DNA from 2 places in the Aeribacillus sp. FSL M8-0235 genome. Region 1 is predicted to be linked to the other one. Evidence: predicted binding sites of a transcription regulator. Region 1 holds the regulator's gene; the other holds the start of a gene.

The links. Region 1 encodes CtsR, which represses protease genes until heat stress. Its sites were predicted from a motif close to ATGGTCAATAAAGGTCAAACA; they were not measured.
Region 2: the regulator CtsR is predicted to act here: its motif matches at 2,855-2,875, upstream of clpP (ATP-dependent Clp endopeptidase proteolytic subunit ClpP).

What each region holds. Positions count from the first base shown of each region.
Region 1 covers NZ_JBBOBW010000001.1:105,755-111,188, reverse strand. The annotation lists gene clpC (ATP-dependent protease ATP-binding subunit ClpC) at 1-548, opposite strand, end outside; gene NSQ71_RS00570 (protein arginine kinase) at 545-1,633, opposite strand; gene NSQ71_RS00565 (UvrB/UvrC motif-containing protein) at 1,635-2,183, opposite strand; gene NSQ71_RS00560 (CtsR family transcriptional regulator) at 2,198-2,659, opposite strand; gene NSQ71_RS00555 (MgtC/SapB family protein) at 2,901-3,575, opposite strand; partial or broken gene NSQ71_RS00550 (transposase) at 4,186-4,842, shown strand; gene NSQ71_RS00545 (IS1380-like element ISGsp2 family transposase) at 4,947-5,434, shown strand, end outside.
Region 2 covers NZ_JBBOBW010000001.1:832,011-837,444, forward strand. The annotation lists gene NSQ71_RS04065 (gluconeogenesis factor YvcK family protein) at 1-241, shown strand, start outside; gene whiA (DNA-binding protein WhiA) at 265-1,215, shown strand; gene NSQ71_RS04075 (HPr family phosphocarrier protein) at 1,240-1,497, shown strand; gene clpP (ATP-dependent Clp endopeptidase proteolytic subunit ClpP) at 2,222-2,800, opposite strand; tRNA gene NSQ71_RS04085 (tRNA-Arg) at 3,066-3,141, shown strand; gene NSQ71_RS04090 (DUF4352 domain-containing protein) at 4,244-4,765, shown strand; gene NSQ71_RS04095 (LytTR family DNA-binding domain-containing protein) at 5,243-5,434, shown strand, end outside.

The DNA.
Region 1 (5,434 bases):
ACTGGATCAAGTCCGCCCTCCCGTGCAACAGCCGTTAAGTCCCGCGCAAGACTATCAAGCGTCGGAGTATTTGCGTTTGTCATCGAACTTCCTTGGTGGCTTGAGGATACTTCATTGCTGCCTAACAACTGTAAAACTTGCTGACGCGCTTTGTTCAAGCTTACTCCGAGATTGTTTAAAACACGCGCAGCAACTCCCTCGCCTTCTCGAATTAATCCCAATAGGATATGTTCTGTTCCGACATAAGAATGTCCTAATTTTCTTGCTTCATCCATTGACAGTTCAATGACTTTCTTTGCTCTCGGTGTGTAATGGATCGTTTGTGAAATTTCTTGCCCCCGTCCTATCAGGCTTTCCACTTCATTTTGGATTTTTTCTGGACTTAATCCTAAAGCGTGAAGCGCTTTAGCGGCAATTCCTTCTCCTTCGCGCACGAGCCCAAGCAATATGTGCTCTGTGCCGATATTGTTATGTCCGAGTCGTACAGCTTCTTCCTGAGCTAAAGCAAGCACTTTTTGCGCCCGTTCCGTAAATCTCCCAAACATCATTGTTCATCATCCTCCCTTTGCTTCCTTTCTAATTGAAGCCTTTCACGAATTAATGTTGCCCTGCGAATATCCCGTTCATTCGGCCGTAGAACTCCTCCTGAATATTGTTGCAGAAATCCGGGCTGAATTAAAATCATAAGCTCATTTAAAACACTGCGTGGAACATTTTGAATAATTCCTAGGTCAATTCCTAAGCGCACATCTGATAAACATTGAATTGCTTCTTTCGATGGAATAATCCTGCTGTATTTGAGAGTGCCGTAGGAACGATATACACGGTCTTCTAGATGATGCGGATTCGTTTTATATAAAGCATCTCTTGCAGCCCGTTCTTGAGCAATTAATTGCCCGACAACACCTATTAAATCATCGACAATATCATCTTCTGATTTGCCTAGCGTAATTTGGTTCGAAATTTGGAATATATTACCTATCGCTTCACTTCCTTCTCCGTACCGACCTCTCACAACCAATCCTAATTGATTGATAGCAGGTATAATTTGGTTAATCTGCTGTGTTAAGACAAGTCCTGGAAGGTGCATCATCACGGAAGCCCGCAAGCCGGTACCGACATTTGTTGGACAGCTAGTTAAGTAGCCCCTATGTTCATCAAATGCATAATCTACTTTTTCCTCAATCCAATCGTCAAGATTCATTGCCATTTTCAACGCTTCTTTTAGCTGAAGGCCCGGGAACAAACATTGAATTCTAATATGATCCTCCTCGTTTATCATAATGCTCACTTCTTCGTTTTCAGATAAAAGGCACCCTCCAAGTGCTGATTCTTCCATTAAATAAGGACTAATCAAATGCTTCTCTACAAGTACGCGTTTTTGAATAGGCTGAAGTTCATTCATTTTCAGCAGCACGAATGTCCCTAAACCGTCAAACACTCTTTGTGAAAATGATTCTTCAAATGTATTTAAAACAGCCAAGGCTTCTTCATTCGACATAATGGTAGGGAAGCTGATATTTTCTATATTTCGCGCCAATCTGACTCGGCTGCTCAGCACAATATCGGAATCAGGTCCTTCTTGATTCATCCAAGGGCTCATGGCTGAACGAATAAATTTTTGAAAGGACATGTCATACTCCCCTTTCGTTCCGTCCATTTATCTTCGCTTCAATGGACCGAATTTCATCCCGAACTTGAGCTGCTCTTTCGAATTCCTCTTTCGCAATTAATTCTTGCAGTTCCTGTTTAAGCATTTTCAGGCGCTTTTTCAAATGAATACTTCCACCGGTCCGTTTCGGTACTTTACCGCCGTGAGTTGTATTCCCGCCATGAACACGTTTTAAAATCGGAGTAATTTGGTGATAAAATGTTTTGTAACAATGGGAGCACCCGAATTTACCAATTTTCGTAAATTGATCAAACGTCATATTACATTTCTCACATTGAATGACCTGATTTTTCTTGAAAACATTTTGCCCTTGGCTGCTAATGGCGCTGTCCATATTTAATAATCCGGACAATAAGTTGTTTATAGAAAAGCCTGGATTCATATTGAATATGAATACATCACTTTTTTCCTGTGCACATTTTTCACATATATGCACTTCAGTCTTTTCGCCGTTGATAATTTTTGTAAAGTGGAAAGTAGCGGGCCTTTCATGACATTCTTGACAAATCATCGTCCATCACATCCTCACTTATATTTTAACGAGGTGAGCATCGCCTTCATCATCCTTGCCCTCAATTCGTCTCGATCAGGCAAATCAATATATAAAACAGACCGATCAATTACGCTCAACATAATTTTCGCTTCTCTTTCTGAAATAACCTCTTCATCAGCCAATCTCAAAATAATATCCTCCGCCGACGATTGTGACAGCCTTTTACCAATGGCATTTAAAATTTGATTGATCAGCTGGATACGGTCATTGATTCGAATTTTCATAATTCGGATATAACCGCCTCCACCCCTTTTGCTTTCGACAATGTAACCCCGTTCAATTGTAAAACGAGTGTTGATCACGTAATTGATTTGCGATGGAACACATTGAAATTTATCCGCAATTTCACTTCTTTTAATTTCAACAATTTCTTTTCCGCTAGAATCTAATACATGCTTTAAATATTGCTCGATAATATCAGATATATTCCGCACCTCGAAAAACACCTCCTTCAACTTTTTGATTGGAATTGCAAAACGCTCAAGAAATGTGCAATATCCTTGAGGGATAGGAGGCAAGATGTTTACGTAATGCTTATTTCCTAAACGATAACAACTAGTCACTTGACTTTGACTATATTTGACCTTAATTATAATATAAATTTTTTTTTGTGTCATTTCAACAAAAAAGCTCACTAATAATATTGCCATTTACAATATGGAAAAAACCCGCTCTTTAAAAAACTTTTTTAACTTCTTGAAATTTCAATAATTCGTTTATGATTTCAGGCATTTCATCTTTTGGAAGGCCAATTTCAAGTAAATATGAACGCTTCGCATGTTTAGTTTCTTTTGGCTTTGACAATGTAAAATGAATTTTATAAACAGAAATATTTAATTGTTCAAGTTTCCGAGTAAATTCCACCAAATCATCTTCTGGAAGACTAACTTGTATCCATTTTTTGCTTGACTTCTCAGCAAAAAAAGCCTCCACCTTATTGAGAAAGATCAAACTCAACAATACAATCAAGGTAGAAAAAATCGCCAACGGATACATTCCTGCCCCAACAACAAGGCCAAGTCCTGCAACAACCCAAATCGAGGCTGCCGTCGTTAATCCTCTTACCGTAACCCCTCTCACTAATATCGTTCCAGCACCTAAAAAACCAATGCCGCTAATGACATAAGAAGGAATTCTTGCTGGGTCAAAACGAATATTTTCATAACGATCCATATATTCTTCAAAGCCATAAAGAGACAGCAGCATCATCATGCAGGAGCCGACACCAACTAACAAATGCGTGCGAAAGCCTGCTGGATGCCGTTTAAATTCTCGTTCAAGGCCAATAAATCCACTTAAAATGACTGCTAAAACAATGCGAATCAACATAATTTGCCATTCCTCAGGCATTATCATTCCTCCTTACCATCCAAATGACTTTTTCTGTTTTGGCCATATATGAATTTTGAAATGATACAGTATTATACTTTCCCATTATATGCGATGAACAGTGCTCAATATTCAATTGTTCTTGAGTATGAGACTAAGAATGATATGAAACAAAAAAGCACTTTTAGAGCTGGCTTTAAAATCAAACGAAGCTTTCACTGCTCATATGCTTCAAGAATGGAACAGTTTATGCTTCTGAAGTAGCGATCAATTAATTATACTCCGATTGAAGGTTTTAAAGAAAGCGAGCTTGATTGCAATAGATGCGGAGGATCTTCAGAAGAAGCGAGCTCTTAGTTGTTCGTAAATTTGTCGTTTTTGTTCGTTCTGTTTTAAGCTGTTTTGTCTGTTTGTTGTAAATTTCCATTTACAAGAGGATAAAAGAGGCTTGAGCTTCTCAAACCGCATTGCAGCGAATAATCGTTTCGTCCATACTTTTTTACATGAGCATTTTGTACATTTTTCAACCCAAGAGCCATAAGGTTTTCTAAAGCATAAAAAAGGACTTCACCCCTTATTTGTAGAATTTTGAAGTGACCAAACCACAAAAATCCACAAGGAGGAAGTCACTTTGTATATTCTACAAGAAAGTCTATTTTCCTTTGAAGAATTGCAAATTTTAGAGTCAAAAGAGAAATTACCGATCTTTTTTAGTGCTCTAGATTTGCGTCCTTATGCTAAACAATTGAAAAGTTCTTCACCCCAAGGGGCTGAAGGACATTCCAAAGAAGGGATATTAAGGGCTCTTATCGCTGCCCCATTAGAAGGTATTGATACTTTTACTTCTCTTCACAATCGATTGAAAAATGACCTGCGTTTTCGTTACCAATGTGGTTTAGATATTAGCAGGCCTGCACCATCCATCTCTACTCTTAGCCGAGTATTTTCTTCACTAACCAAAACTGGACTCGTGAAAAGAATCTTTCAAGATCTCGTCCAGTTAGCTCAAGAGGAAGGAGTAATTGATGGAAAACATCAGGCTATCGACAGTGCCGCCATTGATGCTTACGAAAAGAAGCAGCCTAAGAAGCGAAGTGAACAAACAGGCAACGCCAATTGGGGGGCAAAGTTTGATTCCTTCGGTAATAAAATTACTTGGTTTGGCTATAAGATGCATCTTTCCGTTGACACCAAAAGTGAATTACCAATGGCGATTGAAGTAACCCCTGCTCATATCAACGATGGGGATGTCGCACCACAATTAATTGAACAAGTAAAGAGTTGTACAAACTCTAACCTGAATCCGTGACAAAACATCTTTACAATGGTCGCAAACCGTTGATACGATAAGGGAAAACGACGTTGACGATTCTTCATCAAGTAGGTGATGTGATGAAAGATTTCCCGATTCGGTTTGTATTGACAGATGAAGCGATTACCCCAAGTGCTGGGCTTGCTCTCGTTGGCTACTTACTCCATCGAACGAAACTGGATAAACGGGTAAACGCACTTCGGCTTCCAACGGTTCGTCGAGAAGTGCACATTTCCCATAGCGATGTCATTCGCTCGATGATTGGCTTGCTTGCCACAGGAAAAACGGATTTCGATCATATCGAAGCGTATCGTCAGGACGATATCTTTTCGGCATCGATGGGGATTCAGCACGTGCCTTCCTCTCCAACCTTGCGACAACGACTCGATCAGCTCGCTTGTCTTCCGATGACCGAAACGATTCTTTGGGAGGAGTCCATACGTCTGTTGATTCAACGACATGCCACTTTGTCCCCTTGTTGGACCAAAGGAAAGACGACATGGCTTCCCCTTGATATAGATGGTTCCCCATTTGACAACTCCGATACGAAAAAAGAAGGAGTCAGTCG
Region 2 (5,434 bases), 730 kb from region 1:
TCATTTAAACTGTCCGTTTATTGATGTGATCCTCGTGAACAACGGATCTATTCCCGAATACATACAAAAACGCTACGCGAAAGAATCAGCTTTTCCTGTCCAAGTCGATGCAGAGGCGCTAAAAGATATGGGACTTCGAGTAGTGCAGGACAACATGGTCTCCTTCGATCAACATGTTATTCGACATGATACGAATAAAGTGGCGAACATCTTAAAAAATTTGCTTCTGGAAGAAACGTAATCGGAAAGGGCGGTAATGGAAACATGTCGTTTGCTTCAGAGACGAAAAAAGAATTGACAACACTGGAAGTAAAACAATGTTGTTTAAAAGCAGAGTTGTCCGCGCTCATCCGAATGAACGGAACTGTGTCATTTTCCAACCGGGAATTGCTTTTGGATGTGCAGACGGAAAACGCAGCGATTGCAAGACGTATTTACATGCTGATCAAAAAAAAATATGACGTTCCGATCAAGCTGCTTGTACGAAAAAAGATGCGATTAAAAAAGAATAACGTCTATATTGTTAGAATGAATGAACAAGTAAAAGAGATTTTGGAGGATTTGCGAATTTTAGGCAAGGATTTTATGTATAACCATCAAATCTCTTTAGACCTTGTGAAAAAAAAGTGCTGCAAGCGGTCGTATATGCGCGGTGCGTTTTTAGCGGGCGGATCCGTCAACAACCCGGAAACTTCTTCATACCATTTGGAAATCTCGTCGTTATATAAGGAACATAACGATTCGCTATGCAGCTTGATGAATACGTTTTATTTAAATGCAAAAACACTGGAACGGAAAAAAGGATATATTACTTACTTAAAGGAAGCTGAAAAAATTGGGGAATTTTTGACATTGATCGGTGCCCATCAAGCTCTACTGCGTTTTGAAGATGTCCGAATCGTTCGTGATATGAGAAATTCAGTGAACCGCCTTGTCAATTGCGAAACAGCAAATTTAAATAAAACCATTGGAGCTGCTTTACGGCAGGTAGAAAATATAAAATTCATTGATGAAAAGATCGGATTAAGCGCCTTACCTGAAAAGCTGAGGGAAATTGCAGAATTACGGGTTATGTATCAAGATGTGACATTGAAGGAACTAGGTGAAATGGTGTCCAGCGGGAAAATCAGCAAATCGGGAATCAACCACCGATTAAGAAAAATCGATGAAATCGCTGAAAAATTGCGGGCTGGCAAAACGATTTCATTTAAATAAATTTTTAAGAAGAGAGGGATTAATATGGTTGAGAAAAAAGTGGAAGTTCGGTTAAAAACCGGTTTGCAGGCACGACCGGCTGCATTGTTTGTTCAGGAAGCCAACAGATTTTCATCTGACATTTTTATCGAAAAAGACGGAAAGAAAGTAAACGCCAAAAGCATCATGGGGTTGATGAGCTTAGCTATTAACAGCGGCTCTGAGATCACATTGATCGCAGAAGGAAACGATGAGGAAGAAGCATTAGAAGCGCTTATCAACTACATTCAAAACGAAAATTAATGTGAACACACAAAAAAATTGCCGCAAAATTCATCAATGGATGGATATTGCCTCTCTTGTGGGAGAAAGCAGGAAACAACCGCTGTCAGCCACAAGAGGGCTTTATTTTTGCTAAAACTGATATGAAGACGAAATGGCTTCGGGTGCGTTAATAGAAAAGTTGTGATAAATCTTTTGTTGGGAGAGAGCTTTGTGAAGGTTCTTAACTGGAACTTTTGGATTCAAAGCATGCGAAAGATCGGGGCGAATCCGAGCAATATATTTGGTGTAAATACTATTTTTTCATAAATCTGCGATCAACATTCAAGAAAAAACAAACGTGCTTTGATATGGTTCGAATGACTTACAGCTGAATGGATAAAGAGAGATTCTAGCCCTTTTATAACATGAAAAAATCGATTATAACACTTGTTTTTGCCAGCAGGTGTCCAGAAAAAACTTCAGCAAAATACGGTTTACACAGGCTCTCCGAAAGCATATTTAATCCTTCATCCGGCTCGATCCGCATTTTGGGCTTAGATTAAAGCAATATCGGTAGTTAACGGCCTTTCGAAAACGTAAAGCTGACGATTCCTGCCAAAAAGTTAAATGAGGAGCTGCTGTCAAGATCATTCTTGACATTTGCTCCTCATTCAAATGCGTGAAGGTATGAAGCAGCGGTTTATTTTTATACTGTCTGCTTGATATGTTTAAATTTTTATTGTCTTCCTATTTGAGGCAGCTTTTATTTTGTTAAAACTTTGTCAATCAACCCATATTCTTTTGCACGTTCAGCTGACATGAAATTGTCGCGGTCCGTATCACGTTCAATTACTTCAAGAGGCTGGCCAGTGTTTTCAGATAAAATTCTGTTCAATTTATCTCTTAAAGAGAGAATTCGTCTAGCTGCAATATCAATGTCAGTTGCCTGACCTTGCGCGCCTCCTAACGGTTGATGGATCATTACTTCACTATTCGGAAGGGCAAAACGTTTTCCTTTTGCACCTGCCGCCAATAAGAATGCTCCCATGGAAGCAGCCATTCCTATACACATCGTGGATACATCAGGTTTAATAAATTGCATCGTATCATAAATCGCCATGCCAGCAGTAATTGATCCGCCCGGGCTGTTAATGTAAAGGGAAATATCTTTTTCAGGATCCTCCGCTGCCAAGAAAAGAAGCTGAGCAACGATGGAGTTTGCAACATGATCATCAATTGGCGTACCAAGGATAATAATGCGGTCTTTTAACAATCTTGAATAAATATCGTAAGCACGTTCACCACGGTTTGTCTGTTCAATAACAGTCGGTATTAAATTCATTATGTTTCCTCCCTCACATCAAAGTTAAAGTCATTTCTATTCCATCATACATAAAAGGTCAATAAAGGTCAAACAAAAAACTTTTATATATAATTATTTATAAGATCAATACATGTACCATCATACCCTCATTTTTCATTTTTCAAACAACGATGAAAAATGAATTTTTCAAAACAATTTTGACACGATGGATAACTTAAGCAAAATTTATTCTTGCATATACTGTTCGGTTCGATTATAATATAATTCGTGACATTTGAAAAATGCGCTCGTAGCTCAGTTGGATAGAGCGGTGGTTTCCGGTACCACGTCCGTCGGGGGTTCGAGTCCCTCCGAGCGCGTAAGCCTAGAGCAACAAGGGTTTGAGCGATTTAGAAGTCGTTCAACGGACGGGAACTACCGAAAAACGGACAACGTATTTTCGCAAGGTTTCCGTCCCACTGAATCAAAGAGACCGCGTGCCTCCAAAATGAAAAATTTTGGAGGTTTTTATTATGCGAAAAAGGCTAGAAAGGTAGTTTCAAGACATCTGATTGTAGATGTAATCTCGGTTATATGACGGTTGCAGAAGGATTAAAATACGCTAAGATCATTTACAAAACGGAAGCTATCCAGGACGAACGAGTACCGATTATTGAAGTTCTTGAAAAAATTTTATAGATGTTGTCGGTTTTAGAGATCTTACTACTGACCAAATTAGACGTTACATTAATACGTCATCTGTAACCGTGGATATTCTTTTCGGTGCTATTAAATCGATTTTTAGAAAGCTACATAAATACGGTATTATTTGAAGAAAGTCTCGTCAAAAAAATGCCAAAACTAATAAGGATAAACAACGAATCTTTGTGCTTACAGACACGCAAGTAAAGAGGCTATGAAACGTCAAAGATATAGGTATTTACGGGATTTCGTGACTATGGTGCTATTAAACTAATGGTAGAGTGAGAACAAGGGGCAAACTAAGTTGAATAGTCAGAAATTTCTGGTATTTTGGATGACGGTATTATTATGTTACTGGGGCCAAAAACAATAGCCGTAAAAGCCGGATTGTTCCAATGACTAAAGAAGTATGTAAACTACTTGATAGAAGAAATTCGAGGATACTTCGGTAACATTTCATATGTATTCGTTAATCAATATGGTGAAAAGTTAAAAAGAAGGAAACATCAGGAAAATATTCAAACTAAAAGACAAATGTTGCGTAAGTCTTACACTGTTTAAGACATACATTTATCGTAACCTATTTGAAAAAGGTGACGATATTTGTTCGCTACAAATGATTCTTGATCACGCGGATATATCTACTGTGTAAATATACCTAGAATATACACCAAGCAATAATACGAAAAAATAGTCGAAAAGTCATGGTGTATGTTGAAAAATAGCAGATAAATAAATATAATGAAGATGTCGAAATTTTGGAAAGTGAGGTAAATGTTAGTGAAAAAACGAAAATGGGGGTTTGTATTTTCAGTTTTCGCACTTAGCCTCGCGACTTTAGTCGGATGCGGAGGCGAAGAAGGTGCACAAAAAGTAGGAACATCGGAAGGGGCGCAAGAACAGAAAGAAGAAGCTAAACCGGAAATATTCAAAGTTGGCGATGTCGTTAAGTTAGGCGACTTACAATTAACTCTAAAAAGTGCTAAATACGTAGATGATGCCGAATATACGCCAGCAGAAAAAGGTAAAGTATTGGCGATAGAATTTGAAACGGTCAATAACGGAAAAGAGCAGTTATATTTTGGCGCGGAAGAGTTTGCAATCTCGACACAAGACGGAACACAACACGAAGAGTATTTCGGTCATGATGACGGCTTTATGAATGAAAATATTGGCGCAGGTAAGAAAATTACCGGTAAAATTTACTTCGATGTTCCTGAGGATTCAAAATACGAATTAGTCTACACACCATCATTCAGTTGGGACAACGAAAATATAACGTTTGAAATAACTCCTCAATAAGGTGGCGCATTTTGCGCCATCTTTTTTATTTTTGCGGAAGAAAATGTCGCGATTTCGTTTTCAATTTTAGTTAATGGAGGCTAGCATTATCAAACAGTTGTATGTTGACAAGCAATCGTTTCCTCTTTTATTACGGCTAAATAGTTGAAAAAGAAAACTTTGGATAGTTAGTGAAATTTCAATGCACGGTTGGCAGAAACAAGGCCATCCGTTCTCCGTTTCCTTGACTGTAAATCTCAGAATCTTCCTCTTTTTACTGTGAAAATATTCCTGGTTGGCGGTATCAAAAAATATGAATTGGCAAGAACTATTTTCATTCATGGCTGAGGGCTGTAAATCCGAAAATTTGCTTGCACAAACTTCTATGCGTCATCTAATCATTAGTCGCACTCGATAAGAACTATGCCAAAAAGGGTGAAAAAAGATGTAAAATATTAATATCTTGCAAGATTTATAGATAACGAAGGGTGTTGAAGAATGGAACGTATTTCAGTAGTTTCCATTTTAGATGTTATTGGTGAATTGTTTTCTGATGAAGTTTCGATTGCTGTTTCCAATACTAAGGAATATATCTATTACCGGCCGAGCAAACGGATTGATTTGAAAATCAGACCGGGAGACTTGGTGAGAAAAGGAACGATTGCGTATAAAGCTTTGCACACCAAACAA